DNA from 4 places in the Shewanella sp. A32 genome. Region 3 is predicted to be linked to each of the others. Evidence: predicted binding sites of a transcription regulator. Region 3 holds the regulator's gene; each other region holds the start of a gene.
The links. The regulator MetJ, encoded in region 3, represses methionine synthesis genes. The targets are predictions, from matches to a motif close to TAGACGTCTAGACGTCTA.
Positions count from the first base shown of each region.

Region 1: the regulator MetJ is predicted to act here: its motif matches at 2,397-2,414, upstream of metH (methionine synthase).
Region 2: the regulator MetJ is predicted to act here: its motif matches at 2,290-2,307, upstream of metK (methionine adenosyltransferase).
Region 4: the regulator MetJ is predicted to act here: its motif matches at 2,211-2,228, upstream of metE (5-methyltetrahydropteroyltriglutamate--homocysteine S-methyltransferase).

Region 1 is NZ_JARFTS010000002.1:68,644-72,846, forward strand. It holds gene metH (methionine synthase) at 1-2,245, opposite strand, end outside; gene PY479_RS02255 (histidine phosphatase family protein) at 2,492-3,154, shown strand; gene PY479_RS02260 (ABC transporter ATP-binding protein) at 3,258-4,097, shown strand; gene PY479_RS02265 (iron ABC transporter permease) at 4,084-4,203, shown strand, end outside.
Region 2 is NZ_JARFTS010000002.1:162,564-166,766, reverse strand. It holds gene tkt (transketolase) at 1-1,943, opposite strand, end outside; gene metK (methionine adenosyltransferase) at 2,373-3,524, shown strand; gene PY479_RS02685 (hypothetical protein) at 3,578-4,024, opposite strand.
Region 3 is NZ_JARFTS010000007.1:113,505-117,707, forward strand. It holds gene PY479_RS07735 (bifunctional aspartate kinase/homoserine dehydrogenase II) at 1-313, opposite strand, end outside; gene metB (cystathionine gamma-synthase) at 332-1,492, opposite strand; gene metJ (met regulon transcriptional regulator MetJ) at 1,708-2,022, shown strand; gene PY479_RS07750 (sulfite exporter TauE/SafE family protein) at 2,097-2,831, shown strand; gene PY479_RS07755 (conjugal transfer protein TraF) at 2,848-4,047, opposite strand; gene nrfD (NrfD/PsrC family molybdoenzyme membrane anchor subunit) at 4,176-4,203, opposite strand, start outside.
Region 4 is NZ_JARFTS010000006.1:166,499-170,701, reverse strand. It holds gene metE (5-methyltetrahydropteroyltriglutamate--homocysteine S-methyltransferase) at 1-2,155, opposite strand, end outside; gene PY479_RS07180 (LysR family transcriptional regulator) at 2,309-3,211, shown strand; gene PY479_RS07175 (HDOD domain-containing protein) at 3,228-3,950, opposite strand; gene PY479_RS07170 (GDSL-type esterase/lipase family protein) at 4,068-4,203, opposite strand, start outside.

The DNA.
Region 1 (4,203 bases), on a different contig from region 3:
CCTTTTCCGCTTCAATAAACGGATTAAGGTAGGCGACCGCTTTTTTCATCACTCGCGCTGATTTCACCACTTGTGGCAGGAACATCTTGCCAGCACCGAATAAGTCGCCGACCACATTCATGCCATCCATCAACGGACCTTCGATAACGTCGAGCGGGCGAGTCGCGGCTAGACGTGCTTCTTCGGTGTCTTCATCGATAAATTCAGTAATCCCTTTGACCAGCGCATGTTCCAGTCGTTTGTTTACTGGCCAGTGCCGCCAAGCCTGATCTTCCTGCTTATTGGCACCGCTTTGTCCGCCACGGTATTTTTCGGCAATATCCAGCAGCTGTTCGGTGTTACTGGAGCCGACAACCGGACACGGCAAATTCAGCACCACCGCTTCGACGCGTTGCTTCAGCATCGGATCAATATCGTCGTAAATCGCCAGCTGACCGGCGTTGACAATGCCCATATCCATGCCCGCCTTGATGGCGTGATACAGAAAAACTGCATGAATCGCTTCACGTACCGGGTTATTGCCACGGAAGGAGAACGAAACGTTAGACACCCCGCCAGACACCATCGCGTGTGGCAAGGTGGCCTTGATATCTTTCACCGCGTTGATGAAGTCCACGGCGTAGTTATCGTGTTCTTCAATACCGGTCGCAATGGCAAAGATATTCGGGTCGAAGATGATATCTTCCGGTGGGAAGCCAACCTGATCGACCAAAATGCGGTAGGCGCGAGTACAGATATTGATTTTACGCGCGTGGGTATCGGCTTGGCCTTGTTCATCGAATGCCATGATGATCGCGGCTGCACCATAACGTTTTACCAGCTGCGCATGTGCAATGAAGGTTGCTTCGCCCTCTTTCAGCGAAATTGAGTTGACGATACCTTTACCCTGAATGCACTTTAATCCGGCTTCAATCACTTCCCATTTGGAGGAATCGATCATCACCGGCACTTTGCTGATGTCGGGTTCGGAGGCGATGAGGTTGAGAAACTTCTGCATCATCTCCACGCCGTCTAACATGCCTTCGTCCATGTTAACGTCGATGATCTGTGCACCGCTTTCTACCTGTTCACGAGCCACATCGAGTGCAGTTTCAAACTGCCCCTCTTTGATCAGCCGCAGAAATTTGGCTGAACCGGTGACATTGGTGCGCTCGCCGACGTTAACGAACAAACTGTTGGCGTCAATGGTCAGCGGTTCCAGTCCGGCCAGGCGGCAGGCCACTGGCAGCTCCGGCAGTTGTCGCGGTTGATATGGACTGACGGCCTCACGGATGGCTTTGATGTGAGCCGGAGTCGTCCCACAGCAGCCACCAACTAAGTTAACCAGTCCTTCCTTGGCCCACTGACCAATCACCTCGGCCATCTGCGCCGGCGTTTCATCATAACCGCCAAATTCATTCGGTAAACCGGCATTAGGGTGTGCGGAAACAAAGGTTTCACTGATGCGCGCCAGCTCTTCCACGTAAGGGCGTAATTCTTTCGGTCCAAGCGCGCAGTTAAGGCCAAATGACAACGGCTTGATGTGGCGCAGTGAGTTGTAGAAAGCTTCGGTTGTCTGGCCTGTCAGCGTACGACCTGAGGCATCGGTAATGGTGCCGGAAATCATTACTGGCAAGCGAATACCAAGTTTGTCAAACACTTCATCAATCGCGAACAGCGCCGCTTTGGCATTGAGGGTATCGAAAATGGTTTCGACCATCAGCATGTCCGCGCCGCCTTTGATAAGCGCTTCAGTGGCTTGCACATATGCCGCCACTAACGCATCAAAGTGAATATTGCGAAAGCCTGGGTCGTTGACGTCGGGACTAATGGAACAAGTACGGTTTGTGGGACCTAGAACCCCGGCGACATAACGCGGAATCCCAGTAGCCGCAGCGACTTCGTCGGCGGCTTCGCGTGCCAGTTGGGCCGCTTGTTGGTTAATTTCGCTCACCAGCGCCTGCATATCGTAATCAGCCATGGCGATGGTGGTGGCATTGAAACTGTTGGTTTCGATGATGTCTGCACCGGCTTCCAGATATTGGCGGTGGATAGACTTAATAATCTGCGGCTGAGTTAATACCAGCAGATCATTGTTACCTTTGACGTCGCAATGCCAGTCGCGGAAACGTTCACCACGATAATCTGCTTCTTCCAGTTTGAAGCTCTGGATCATGGTGCCCATTGCACCGTCGATAATCAAAATACGCTGGGTTAGCGCATTGTGGATTTGCTGTGTTGCAGCGATGGCAGAATTGCTAATCATTGGAAGCCTTAATTACTTGTTCCTAAAATAAAAATTAACAAATACAAACTTTTAAATTTGAGTTATGATCCAGATCACATTACTGTGATTATGATAGTAAACTTGCATCATAGTATGGCTGCGGAATAACTACAGGGTTGTTTTGGATGTTTATACGTATAGACGTCCATAATAAGGATTCCGGCGTTCTGCGGCAAGGTGAAATTGTTGCCCCTTAGCCCGGGTAGTTAAATCGAAGGAACCATCATGTCCTGCTACAGAAAATTGACAGTATATCTGATGCGTCACGGCAGCTGCGCCGATGGCGATATTCTAAGAGGCCGTACCGAGTCGCCTTTGAGCGAGCAAGGTGAGGCAGAAATGTGGAACGCTTGGCGAGAGCTGTGTGAGCATCTGCCTGAAGGTAAATTGTTGTTGCTGAGTTCTCCACTGCAACGTTGTAGCCAGTTCGCCGATGGACTGGCCAGCGAGATGCCGGAATTTTTTGACAGTCCGCTGCAAACAGCCGACTGGTTGCAGGAGCTGAATTTCGGTGAATGGGACGGTAAGTCCTATGCGTCGCTGCAGGCAGATTATCCGAAGGCCACTGCCGCCTATCAGGCTGATCCGTTAAACCATACGCCCCCAGCGGGTGAAACCGTGCGAGAACTGTATCGCCGGGTAACCCGCGGTTGGGAATCGTTAATCCAGGAATTGCTGCATGGTGAGCAGCACACCGCACTTTTGATCACTCACGGTGGTGTGATGCGCACATTGATCAGCGAAATGCTGAATCCAGGCGAATTACCGCTTAATGGTGTATTCAACGGTCTGGAACTGCCTTATGGTTCCGTGCTGAAGATAGAAGTAGACGCTCATGAAGTGGATGGCGAATGGGAATGCCAGCCAAAACTGCATTGGCAGCTGTAAAAAATGCCCAAATGTGCTGCTGCCAGCACTGATTGCTGGCAGCAGACAGTCTTAAACTGTTAGCCTACTGCACATGTAATGATATTTTTGGTGGAGGCGGCCCATGGTGCCGGCCCTGACGGCAGTTGATGTTTCCTGGTCGGTAGCAGACAAACAGATACTCTCTGGTGTCAGTTTTAACTTGATGCCAGGCAAAATGCTGGGATTGATTGGTCCGAATGGTGCCGGTAAGTCCAGTTTATTGAGATGTCTGTATCGGTATATCCACCCGGATGCCGGTAATATTTGCTTGTATGGCACCGATATTTTTAGCCGGCCACTGAAAATGTTTGCCCGCGAAGTTGCGGTTGTGTTGCAGGAGATACCACCACAAGCGGATGTGAGTGTGTGGCAGTTAGTCTCCACCGGTCTGACCCCTTATAAAAGGCTTTTCGAGCGGGATTCAGCAGAGGATAATAGCGCCATTGCTGCCGCTTTGGTGCAGGTGGGATTAGGCGATAAGGCCGATGCCGCATTGCAGCATCTGTCTGGTGGTGAAAAGCAGCGTGCGCTGATCGCCCGGGCCATTGTTCAAAAGCCAAAATTACTATTGTTGGATGAGCCAACCAATCATCTGGATATCCGATATCAGATCCAGATCCTTGAGTTGGTTAAAAGCCTGGGTGTGACCGTCATCGCGTCGATTCACGATCTTAACTTAGCATCAGCAATGTGTGATGAACTGTTGTTGCTGAATCAAGGCGAAGTCGTTGCTGTCGGCGCGGTTGAGAATGTATTGACGGAACAGCGTCTCAGTGAAGTGTTTGGTGTCTGTTGCGAGATTACTCGTCATCCACAGACAGCGAAACCACTCATTCATTATTTTTATGGTTATTCGCCGATAATGGCGGGTAGTAACGGCGTCGCTCAGCGCCAAATGGGTAATGCTTATGCCCATAAGTGAGCGCTTGCCATCGCCGGTGGATAAGCGATTGCAAGTCTGTTGGTTGAGTATGTTGTTATTGCTGCTGGTGACGCCACTGGCAGCGACAGCATTCGGTGCGGCTGAT
Region 2 (4,203 bases), on a different contig from region 3:
AACTCTTCAAACAATTGACCCGCTGGAGCCGACTCACCGAAGGTGGTCATGCCGATAACCTTGCCGTTAAGACCGACATACTTGTACCAGTAATCGGCGATCCCGGCTTCAACGGCAACGCGCTTGGTCACAGCGGCCGGTAATACAGCTTCTTTATACGCCGCATCCTGTTTATCAAACACATCAGTGGCAGGCATAGATACTACGCGCACTTTACGTCCGGCAGCAGTCAGTGACGCTTGTGCTTTCACGGCTAATTCTACTTCAGAACCGGTGGCGATGAAGATCAGCTCAGGCGTACCAGCACAATCCACCAGCACATAACCACCTTTAGTGACATCGGCCAGCTGCGCAGCGTTGCGAGGCATCTGCGTCAGGTTTTGCCGTGAGAAAATCAGTGATGTTGGACCATCCTGACGTTCAATAGCATATTTCCAGGCGATCGCAGATTCCACTTGGTCACATGGACGCCAGGTACTCATGTTAGGCATCAGACGCAGGGTGGCAGTTTGCTCAACCGGCTGATGGGTTGGACCGTCTTCCCCCAGACCAATGGAGTCATGGGTATACACAAAGATTACCCGCTGTTTCATCAATGCTGCCATACGCAGTGCGTTACGGGCATATTCCATAAACATCAGGAAAGTTGCGCCATAAGGCACAAAGCCACCATGCAACGCAATACCATTCATCATCGCTGACATACCGAACTCACGCACCCCGTAGTGCAGATAGTTACCAGTAGCGTCTTCGCGGCTGATGGACTTGGAAGCGGAATACATCGTCAGGTTAGAAGGCGCTAAGTCAGCACTACCACCGAGAAATTCTGGCAGTAATTTACCGAAGGCTTCCAATGCGTTTTGCGATGCCTTGCGTGACGCGATATTGGCCGGGTTGGCTTGTAACTGTTCGATATAAGCCTGAGCGCCGGTTGCAAAGTCGGCTGGCAGTTCGCCACTGACACGGCGTTTCAGTTCAGCCGCCAGCTCAGGGTATGCCGCGGCGTAGGCAGCAAACTGAGTTTCCCAATCCGATTCTGCGGCACTACCGGCAGCCTTTGCATCCCAAGCGGCATAAATTTCCGCAGGAATTTCAAACGGCGCATAAGGCCATCCCAAAAATTCTCGAGCAGCGGCCACTTCAGCATCACCCAGTGGTGAGCCATGACAGTCATGGGAACCGGATTTGTTAGGTGATCCATAACCGATAATAGTTTTACAGCAGATCAGTGATGGTCGTGGATCCGCTTTGGCTTGCTCAATGGCCGAGTTAATCGCTTCAGCATCATGGCCATCAACCGCAGCAATGACTTGCCAGCCATAGGCTTCAAAACGTTTCGGAGTGTCGTCGCTAAACCAGCCATCAACGTGACCGTCAATTGAAATACCGTTGTCATCCCAGAAGGCAATCAGCTTGCCCACCCCCAGAGTCCCCGCCAGCGAGCAGGCTTCATGGGAGATACCTTCCATCATGCAACCGTCGCCCATGAACACATAAGTGTGATGGTCAACAATCTCATGGCCTTCACGGTTGAACTGCGCCGCCAACACTTTTTCGGCAATCGCCATCCCAACCGCATTGGTAATACCCTGTCCCAGCGGCCCGGTGGTGGTTTCGACACCAGGAGCATAGCCGTATTCAGGATGACCAGGCGTGCGAGAATGCAACTGACGGAACTGTTTCAGATCGTCAATACTGAGATCATAACCGCTCAGATGTAACAAGGAATAAAGCAACATCGAACCGTGGCCATTGGACAACACAAAACGGTCGCGATTAGCCCATTTCGGATCAAGTGGATTGTGCCGCAGATGCCCGCGCCAGAGTACTTCTGCGATGTCAGCCATGCCCATAGGAGCACCTGGGTGACCGGATTTAGCTTTTTGCACTGCATCCATACTTAAAGCACGAATAGCGTTAGCGAGTTCTTTACGGGAAGACATGCTTACTCCTGCGTAGTGAGACTTGAGAATTGTAGGGCTAAAATTTGGCGGTTATTTTCCCGCAGAGGGCCGGTTGAAGCAAATATATTTCCCGCGTTTTGCCTAGGAAATATGTCAAGAAAAACCCAACATCACCTTTTACTGAGTAGCCAGCTCCCTTGAAGCACTGGCCGGGCTTGCATGCGGCTGTAAAGCTAGCTAGACAGATGCGCTTTTCCAAGGCATGACAATTCCGATTAATTCACTGATATATATAAATAATCTCCCGTACATCACAGTACCGGTATGGGGGGTATCGCACAAATATCAGCAAAAGGGGTTTTATAAAAACTAAATTAAATTAAAATAGACGTCTAGATGTAGATGCTTCTATACGGATGTAGCAGCAGCTAACGGTTTTTCTATATTAATCGCGAGATTTTCCAGACTATGGCAAGACACCTGTTTACTTCTGAATCTGTGTCAGAAGGACATCCTGATAAAATCGCCGATCAGATTTCTGATGCGGTGCTCGACGCCATTCTCACCCAGGACCCTAAGGCCCGCGTCGCCTGTGAAACCTATGTCAAAACTGGCATGGTGATGGTAGGTGGTGAGATTACCACTTCTGCTTGGGTGGACATTGAAGAACTGACCCGTAACACTGTGCGTGAAATCGGCTATACCAGTTCCGAAATGGGATTTGATGCTAACTCCTGTGCGGTATTAAGCGCTATCGGTAAACAATCACCTGATATCAACCAAGGTGTTGACCGTAAAGACCCGAAAGAACAGGGTGCGGGAGACCAGGGATTGATGTTCGGTTATGCCAGCAACGAAACTGACGTACTGATGCCAGCCCCAATCACTTATGCACATGCGCTGGTCAAACGCCAGTCACAAGTGCGTAAACAAGGCCTATTGCCATGGTTACGCCCTGATGCCAAATCTCAGGTGACCTTCGTATACGACAATGATCAGATTGTCGGTATTGATGCCGTGGTGCTATCAACTCAGCACAGCGACGAAATCAGCCTGAAAGAATTGCAAGAAGGCGTGATGGAAACCATCATCAAGCCCGTATTGCCACAGCAATGGCTGACCAAAGACACCAAATTCTTTATCAACCCAACCGGTCGTTTTGTGATTGGTGGGCCGATGGGCGACTGCGGTCTGACAGGTCGTAAGATTATCGTCGATACCTACGGTGGTATGGCGCGTCATGGTGGTGGTGCATTCTCTGGTAAAGATCCATCAAAGGTGGACCGCAGTGCGGCATACGCGGCCCGTTATGTTGCTAAGAACATCGTGGCTGCCGGACTGGCGGCTCGCTGTGAAATTCAGGTTTCCTATGCCATTGGGGTAGCAGAACCGACTTCTATCAGTGTGGAAACCTTTGGTACTGGCAGATTGCCAGAAGAACAGCTGATTGCGCTAGTACGCCGTCACTTTGACCTGCGGCCATACGGTCTGACCGAAATGCTGGATCTGGCTCGCCCAATCTATCAGGCAACCGCAGCATACGGCCACTTTGGCCGCAGTGAGTTCCCGTGGGAGCAAACCAATAAGGCTGAAGCCCTGCGTGATGACGCGGGCTTGTAATTAAATTAGCCGATAAAAAAGCCGCCTACTGGCGGTTTTTTTATCGTTAAAAATCAATAACAATGGTCGAAATGGGCGCTTTCCATGCACATAAATGCCAGTTGCTGTGGGGGTAATGGTGTCACCGAAACCGCTTCAGCATCTTTGACTAACGCCTCATCAGCCACTAATGCCAGCTGACTGTGATAATTATTTGTGCGACCACAATCAAAGATACTATCCAACGCCTGCACCAAAAAACGTCGGCCTTCTTTTCCCTGAATACCCGCCTCAATCACTCGGTACTTTTGTTGCTGTAACGCCAATAACGATACCAGCCAACGGGCCATATCAAATGACGATAATCGCAGTGTTTTGCTGAGCGAGAGTAATGACGCCTGAGTATGTAATTCCTGAGTTCCCATCGTGTTCACCCACCACAATTGATGATGCTTTAAGGCTAGCAAATCCGTCGATATTCGGATATCGATCTCCACCCCATGACGATATTTTTTAATCATGCATCAAATAAGTGCTGACAAAGACCATTAATGTCAATAAGTTATACCTGTAGGCAAGCATTAACTCATCCATAAATTGCTAATGGTAACGTTATCAAGATTAATGCCCCGGATTGTAACGACAATGTTGACAATGATCAGAACATCGCCTACTCAAAGTTGCAAAATTTGTATAACAA
Region 3 (4,203 bases):
ATAACAAACTCATCAAGGTGGCCCGATCATTCGCCAGCCGTTCCCGCAGCTGACGCGCTTGGGAATTACTCAATAACTGTTCAATCAGGTTTTGCTGGTAACTCATCAAAACCTGTAGTTCTTCCTGCCACAACTTGCCCTGTTCGCGCAGCGATAATAGTTTGTAGAGAAAATTAGTGGTTTTGCCAGCTGCGGATACCACGATCAGGTCATCGGGACGACCATGAGTCAGTAAAATATGCGCCACACGCCGATAACAATCCGGATCCGCGAGACTGCTACCCCCAAACTTATGTAAGTGACTACGCGCCATCAATCAATGCTCCCCAACTCAACAAGCGGCGACCGCTGCCAAACCAGCAGCGATATCGTCCAGCAGATCCTGTGGATCTTCGATCCCCACGGATAAACGAATAAGTGTATCTTTGATGCCGGCTTCAGCACGGGCTGCCGGTTCCATTGCCCGATGTGTCATAGTAGCAGGAACCGCTACCAGACTTTCCACGCCCCCCAAACTTTCTGCAACAGAGAAATAGCGCAAAGCGCCAAGAAAAGCTTCCACTTCGGCATCACTGCCTTTCAGTTCGAAACTGACCATAGCACCAAAGCCAAGTTGCTGTTTCGCCGCAATTTCATGACCCGGATGCGTTTTCAGCCCAGGGTAATACACCTTCTGTACTTGCGCGCTACTTTGCAGCAGATCCACAATTTTAGCGGCATTATTTTGGTGCTGCTGAATACGCAGTGCCAGTGTGCGCAGGCCGCGTAATGTCAGATAACTGTCGAATGCACCGCCGGTCAGCCCCAAGGTGTTAGACCACCAGTGTAGCTGTTCTGCCAGCGCCGCATCTTTTGCAATCACCGCACCACCGACAACGTCACTGTGACCGTTGATATATTTGGTGGTGGAATGCACTACGATATCGGCGCCCAGCAATAACGGTTGCTGTAATGCGGGAGACAGGAAGGTGTTATCCGCCACCAACAGTGCTCCCACGGCATTACAGGCCGCGGCAACACTGGCGATATCGATTACCCGCAGCAAGGGGTTGGAAGGCGTTTCAATCCATACCATCTTTGGCTTACGCGCCAGGGCTTGTTGTAATGCCGCCGCATCGGTCTGGTCGATAATCGCCAGCTTAAACTGGCCTTTTTTAGCTAAATGGGTAAATAACCGATAACAACCGCCATAACAATCATGGGGTACAACCAGCAGATCATCGGGGCTCAATAGACTGGTCACCAGCGTAACCGCCGCCATACCACTAGCGGTAATAACTGCTGGACACCCTTGTTCCAGTTCACCAATCGCATTTCCGAGAATACTGCGAGTTGGGTTACCAGAGCGACTGTAGTCAAACTGCCGCGGAGTTTTATGCCCATCAAAGGCATAATTGGTCGAAAGATAGATGGGCGGAACCACTGCACCATGCTGATTATCGGTTTCAATTCCCTGACGGACGGCGATGGTGGCCATTTTCCGCTCTGTCATTTTCGACTCCTTAAATTCTTTTCAAGAAACACCATAAAGATGTCTGGACGGCTAAATTCTACCAAGTCGCTTGTTGGCGTCAATAGGCATCGAGACGTTTAGACGTCCAAATGTATAGAATTCCATTTTTGTGATACAGTATTATGGCCCGACATTTGACTGTCGGATGTAAGAGTTTAAAATCGGCAGCGAATTAGTGACATAGCAGGTGCAACATGACTGAATGGAACGGCGAATATATCAGCCCTTACGCTGAGCACGGGAAGAAAAACGAACAAGTAAAAAAAATCACTGTGTCTATTCCGCTAAAAGTGCTCAAAGTACTGACGGATGAACGCACCCGGCGTCAGGTGAACAACCTACGTCATGCCACCAACAGCGAATTGCTGTGCGAAGCATTTCTGCATGCTTATACCGGCCAGCCATTACCAAATGATGAAGATCTGTCCAAGGATCGCCCGGACAGTATCCCGGCCGAAGCGAAACAGATGATGGAAGATATGGGTATCGAATGGGAAGAAATGGAGTAAATGCACTGTTTCCATCGCTGCTGTTTTAACCCTTCTCTATACAGCCGGGCAACGCCCGGCACAGTACTTCCGTCATGTGGTCGTTAGTCGATCCGATCACCCTGATTCTGGCATCACTGATCATTTTTCTGGGTGCCATCACCCAAAGTCTGCTGGGCTTCGGACTGGCAGTGGTCTCTACCCCGCTGTTATATATCGTTGATCCAGAGTTGGTGCCGGTACCGGTGATCATCCTCAGTTTTTCTATCGCGCTGCTTACCTTATTACGAGAACGCGGCAATCTGGAACTCGGCGGGCTGCAATACGCCTTAGCCGGCAGAATTCCGGGCAGCTTACTGGGCGTTACTTTACTGCTGGCACCACGTGCGATTCTCGGTTTAATCATTGCGGCCATTGTAGGACTGGCAGTGTGGATGAGCCTGAAAAAGCTTACCGTCGCCGTCAACCGCCGCAGCTTGTTCATCGCCGGGCTGTTTTCAGGTATTTTTGGCACCGTAGCTGGCATTGGCGGCCCACCGATGGCGTTATTGCTGACGGGCCGAGACGCCGGAAAATTTCGGGCGGCACTGTCAGCCTTTTTTATGGCAAGTACCTGTATTACCTTGGCTATTCTGGCAGTATCGGGCCTCATCACAGTACGACATCTACTACTATCGGCATTATTACTACCCGCAGTATTTTTAGGCTTTCTCGCCTCCGGCACCCTTATGGGACGGGTGGACAAACGTCGCACCCGCACGCTGACCCTGACCTTATGTAGCGCCAGTGCCTTGCTGCTGGCGCTAAAATCCCTATGGGCATTAATCTAGTCTGTCGCTACCAAACTCAGAAATGATAGGAGGTCTGCAGCGCACCGCCCACCGCGTTATCGCTGCCGAACATCCCGGTCAAATCCAATCGGAAGAAATTGCCAATCGCAATCCCCGTTCCCACCGAATAGATATCGGTAGTCACATCATTGAGATCCTGACGATAACCTAATCGCAGTGCCAGCCAATCGGTAGCCTTGATTTCGCCGCCTACACGCCAATATTTAGGCCCGTCCAACTCCGCAAATTTCTTGTTGTCGGTCAGATCAATATCCGACGTTAATGTCATTGCACGCCACTCATAGGCAATACCTGCGGTGACTGCGGGCTTAATCTGATAGGTAAGCTGCTGCCCTTCTGACGCCATGGTTTGCAGATCTTGCTTCACTAAATTCCGCCCACTCAGCGCCAATGTCAGACCGGCCGTCGGTTGCATGGCAACACCCACGTCGACGTTAAACCCCGTATCGTCATTACGATAATCGTCACTGTTAAAATCATTGACGTCGAAATTGTTGGCAGATACTGCGTAATTAAAGGTATCTAAACGCTGCAACTTAGGCGTAACACCAATACTGACCGGCATATTGCCGACGGTAAAGCTATGGCTTAAGGCAACGCCCAGATCAGATACTGCACCGGCGATCACACGGCCTTGGGATGACAGATCATCCAGCGAAGGAGGAGTCAGAGGATCGATGGCACTGAGGAGCGCCAGATCAGCATCACTGATCTCTGCCAACGCGAATCCATCCAGATAGGTTTTGGCAACGATAGCCATGGACACTTTACTGCTGCTCGGCAGCACGACAGCAAATCCCAAACCGACACTGGCATAAGCACTGTCACCTTGTAACGACTCCAAGTTTCCTAGCAACAGGTCTCGATAATGGATGATGCCCTCGACATCCCGCTGATTAATGGCGTTATCCAAGCCGTCATAGTTATCCTGTAAGTCGTCAAATTCATCCACCATTTTGTCTTTATCTGCCCCATCCGCCCCGATGGCTGGAAGTAACAGACTCACATCTGCGCTCTGACGATCGGCCAGGCCCAACAATGCCGGATTAATAAATCCGGCAACCATCCGGTCACCGGCAGCGACACCAGCACCACCCATCGCATCAGTTCTGGCTTCAAATACATCTTGCCCTGCCCAGACTGAGCTACAACTTAAAGCCGCACCAACCAGCAATGCCAGCGTTTTGAATTTCATCTTCTATCCCACTCCCCATGATTTTATTTTCTTGTTAAAGATAGCCGTTAACGCACCATTCTTCAGACAAAAGCGCATAAAAAAGCCCTCAAGTTAGCGAGGGCTTTGATTACTTAACGTAATATTTTCTAGCCGAGATAACTTTGGCCAGCATAG
Region 4 (4,203 bases), on a different contig from region 3:
GCCGCAACGGGATGCGCTTCGCCGCTTGCGCCATCAATGCCACTATCTCTTCAACCCCGGGAATATTTGGTGAATGAATATCGTACACACCGGGACCAATTTCGTTCGGATATTCATATACTTCAAACACATCCAGTAACGCCATATGGGAACGTGAGGTTTCGATAGTGATGACATCAGCGTCCAGCGCCGCAATCGCTGCAATGGTATCGTTGAATTCGCTGTAGCACATGTGAGTGTGGATCTGCGTGTCATCACGCGCCACTGAGGCACTGAGCCGGAATGCTGCGACGGCCCAACGCAGGTATTCCGTCCAATCACTTTGTTTAAGTGGCAACCCTTCGCGAAATGCAGGCTCATCAATCTGGATAATACTGATCCCGGCTTGCTGCAGATCAGCGACTTCATCACGAATGGCGAGCCCCAGCTGATAGGCGATAGTTTCCCGAGGTAAATCCTCCCGGACAAACGACCAATGTAGCAGCGTAACCGGGCCGGTCAGCATCCCTTTAACGGGCTTATCCGTAAGACTCTGGGCGTATTCAGCCCACGCCAGTGTCATCGGTGCAGGTCGACTCACATCGCCATAAATCAGTGGTGGTTTGACACAGCGGGAACCATAACTTTGTACCCAACCGTAACGTGTAAAACCAATGCCCTGAAGCTGTTCACCAAAATATTCCACCATGTCATTGCGTTCAGCTTCACCATGAACCAGCACATCCAGTCCCAATTTCAGTTGGCGCTCAATCGTGTCTTTGGTGATCTGTTGCAACAACCGGGTATAGTCTGCAGCAGGAAGCTCGCCGGAGCGCCAGCGATTGCGCAGCTGACGAATTGCCGCCGTTTGCGGGAAAGAACCAATCGTAGTTGTGGGCAATAAAGGCAAACGTAATCGTGCCTGTTGCAGTGGCTGGCGCTGACTAAAATCACGGTGACGATTGAAATCCTGTGCACCCAACGCTGCTAACCTTGCGGCAACGGCGGTATCGGCATCAGCCGCCTGCCTTGTCCGCCGCGCGCGACAGCGCTGAGTAATGACAGCGGCCACTTCGCTGTCTGGCTGCTGCAATAGCAGTTGTAATTCCCGCAGTTCGGTCAATTTCTGCCGGGCAAAGGCTAAGCGGGCTTTCAACGCAGCTGTCAGCTCAGTTTCTACCTCCAGATCTACCGGCGTGTGCAGCAACGAACAGGATGGCGCCAGCCACAAGCGCTCACCCAATTGCTGCGCGTATGGTGCCAGTGTTTGCGCTAACAGATCCAGATCGGCGGCCCAGACATTGCGACCATTGATGACGCCGGCAGACAGTATCTGCTCGCTGCGCAAAGCCGCGGCAAATGGTGCTAGCTGCTCCGGAGCACTCACCAGATCCAGATGCAATCCCGCCACGGGTAATGCCGAAATTAACTGCTGATGATGGGCAATGCTACCATAGTAACTGGCCAGCAACAGTTTTACCGGCGCCGTTTGCAACACCGCATACGCTTGCGCATATGCCTGTTGCCATAGAGGTGATAACTCCAGTGCCAGCGCAGGTTCATCCAATTGCACCCAACTGACACCCAGCTCGGCAAACTGAGTCAACAACTGCTGATAAGCCAGCAGCAACCGGGGCAGCAGTTGCAGCTTATCAAACGGCTCCCCCACAGTTTTGGCAAGATGCAGAAATGTTATCGGCCCGAGCAATACCGGTTTGACCTGATACCCCTGAGCCTGCGCTTCTTTCACTTCATCGAACCACTGTGACCAACAGAGACTAAACTGCTGTTCTGCCGTTAGTTCCGGCACCAGATAGTGGTAATTGGTGTTGAAATACTTGGTCATTTCTGCCGCGGCTGCCGCAGTCCCCGTTGGCGCCCGCCCTCTTGCCACCCGGAACAACGTGTCCAGATCGACCTCACCCTGACGGTGACGCGGCGGGATCACACCTAACGTTGCACTCAATGTCAGTACCTGATCGTAGTAAGCGAAATCACCTACGGGCAATAAATCAAGACCTGCCTCGGACTGCCACTGCCAGTGCGTACGTCGCAGCTCAGCGGCCTGCGCCAACAGCTGTGATTGGCTCAATTCGCCACGCCAGTACTGTTCCAGGGCAAATTTCAATTCGCGGCGACGGCCGATACGGGGAAACCCCAGATTATGTAATGTCATGCTCACACCTCACTCCGTTGGCTGGATAAATGACGCCTCGTTCAGCAATTCAATATAGGCGTCTAGACGTCTGGAAGTTTATTGTGATAGTCTCTGCCCAATCAAACGAAATGGCTTCAACACCAACATGAGCAGGATTCATCCGGGATGAGCATGATAGAACTCAGGCACTTGTGGACATTATTAGCCCTGAAAGAATGCGGTAGTTTAGCGGCGGCGGCCAAAAAGCGATTTGTCACCCAGTCGGCACTGTCACACCAAATTAAAGAATTGGAAACGCGGATCAACTCATCGGTGTTTATTCGCAAGAGCAAACCGCTGGCATTTACTGAAGAAGGCACACGGCTGTTATTGCTGGCTGAGGAAATCTTGCCAAAAGTACAGGAAACCGAAAACTTGCTGAAACAAGGCAGCAACCTGATACAAGGACCTCTGCGTGTCGGTATTGAATGTCACTCCTGTTTCCGTTGGTTAATGCCGGCCATGGAAGCGTTCAAACACAAATATCCGGAAGCCAGACTCGATCTCTCCAGCCGTTACCTGTTTGATTCGCTAAGTGCGCTGGAAAATGATGATTTGGACTTAGTCCTGACCTCGGATCCAGTTGCCAGCCATACCATTGCTTACCAACATCTCTTTGAATTTGAAGTTGACTTGGTCGTTAGCAAGGAGCACCCGTTAGCAAAATTTGATTATGTTTTGCCTCAGCAGTTAGCCAAGCAGCCGATCATCAGCTATCCGGTGCCCCTCGAACGACTAGACTTGTTTCGTTATTTTCTGGAACCCGCCGGCGTGGCACCCGGCCCTCAAAAAACCAGTGACCTCACTAACGTGTTATTACAACGGTTGGCCTGTAACGAAGGCGTCGCCGCCCTGCCCAACTGGTCAATGCGCGAAGCTCACGGCCTGAGTCTGAAAGCGTTAAAACTGGGAAAGGATGGCCTCAAACGGCCACTATTCGGCGCATATCGACGTAATGCTGCCAATAGTAACATGATTGAGCATTGGTTGACGCTGGTCGCTACAGAAGCTGTCGCCCAACAGGACACCCATTGATATTAACATCAACGGGTTACAGTGGATTTAACAGCAAGCCTCGCTGAGCTAAAATGCGTCGCAACACCAATCCTGGAGAGTTAGCATCACGGGTCTGCCGCAGATTATGCGCAATCATGAATTCATGTTGCAGCTCATCATCCAGCCCCAACGCCTCAAATGCGCCCAATGTCAGCGATTTTTGCTGAGTGTCGATCAAACTTTTGATGATACTCAGCGGGAAACACTGTTCCTGCTCGACATTAAGATAGGCAAATGCGGTTAACGCAATGATCTGCCCAAACACACTGAACAGCGCCAACGTCTGAACTTCATCGGCATCAATACTGACCCCCTGCATCTGGTGCAGACTATCTACAGCTTCTGTGGCAATAGATTCGGTCAACCGCCAGTATCCCTGTACCAACTTCCGATAAGGTTGTGGCAGCTCGTCCAACCGCTCTTTCAGATAAAAGGTGAAAGCATACCGATAGATATTGACTTGTCCTAACCGGACCAGAGCATCTTTCAGGCTACGATTGGGGTGCAGTGAAGGTGCTAGCGCGCAATTACTGCGCCACAGCAGGTGGGCGGCCAGAGCGGGATCAGTAGATACGATATCAATGACATTGCGGATATCACCGTCAGCAATAATGGCTTTCTTCAGCGGAACCAAGGTTGCTCGCCGACCGATAACCTGTTCCTCATTGGCGATAATTGCACGGACCTCTGAGAAAACTTGCTGCTCAAGATCTGTCATATATTAATTAACCTGTTCTTATTAGGACTTGCGCCCATTTTTTTTACAAAGGATTTACCCACAAATGCCACCTGAGGGTCAAGCGTAATCGAACGATTTTAGACATGACGCGACAGTTCAGAAAGCACCAGCATGTTTAAGCTTGTTATAGATCTCAGTCGCCAGGCGATGATATCCGGCGGCATTAAGATGTACCGCGTCTGATTTGAGCGATGGCGATGACAGCAACTCACTCAATGCATCATCCATTAAC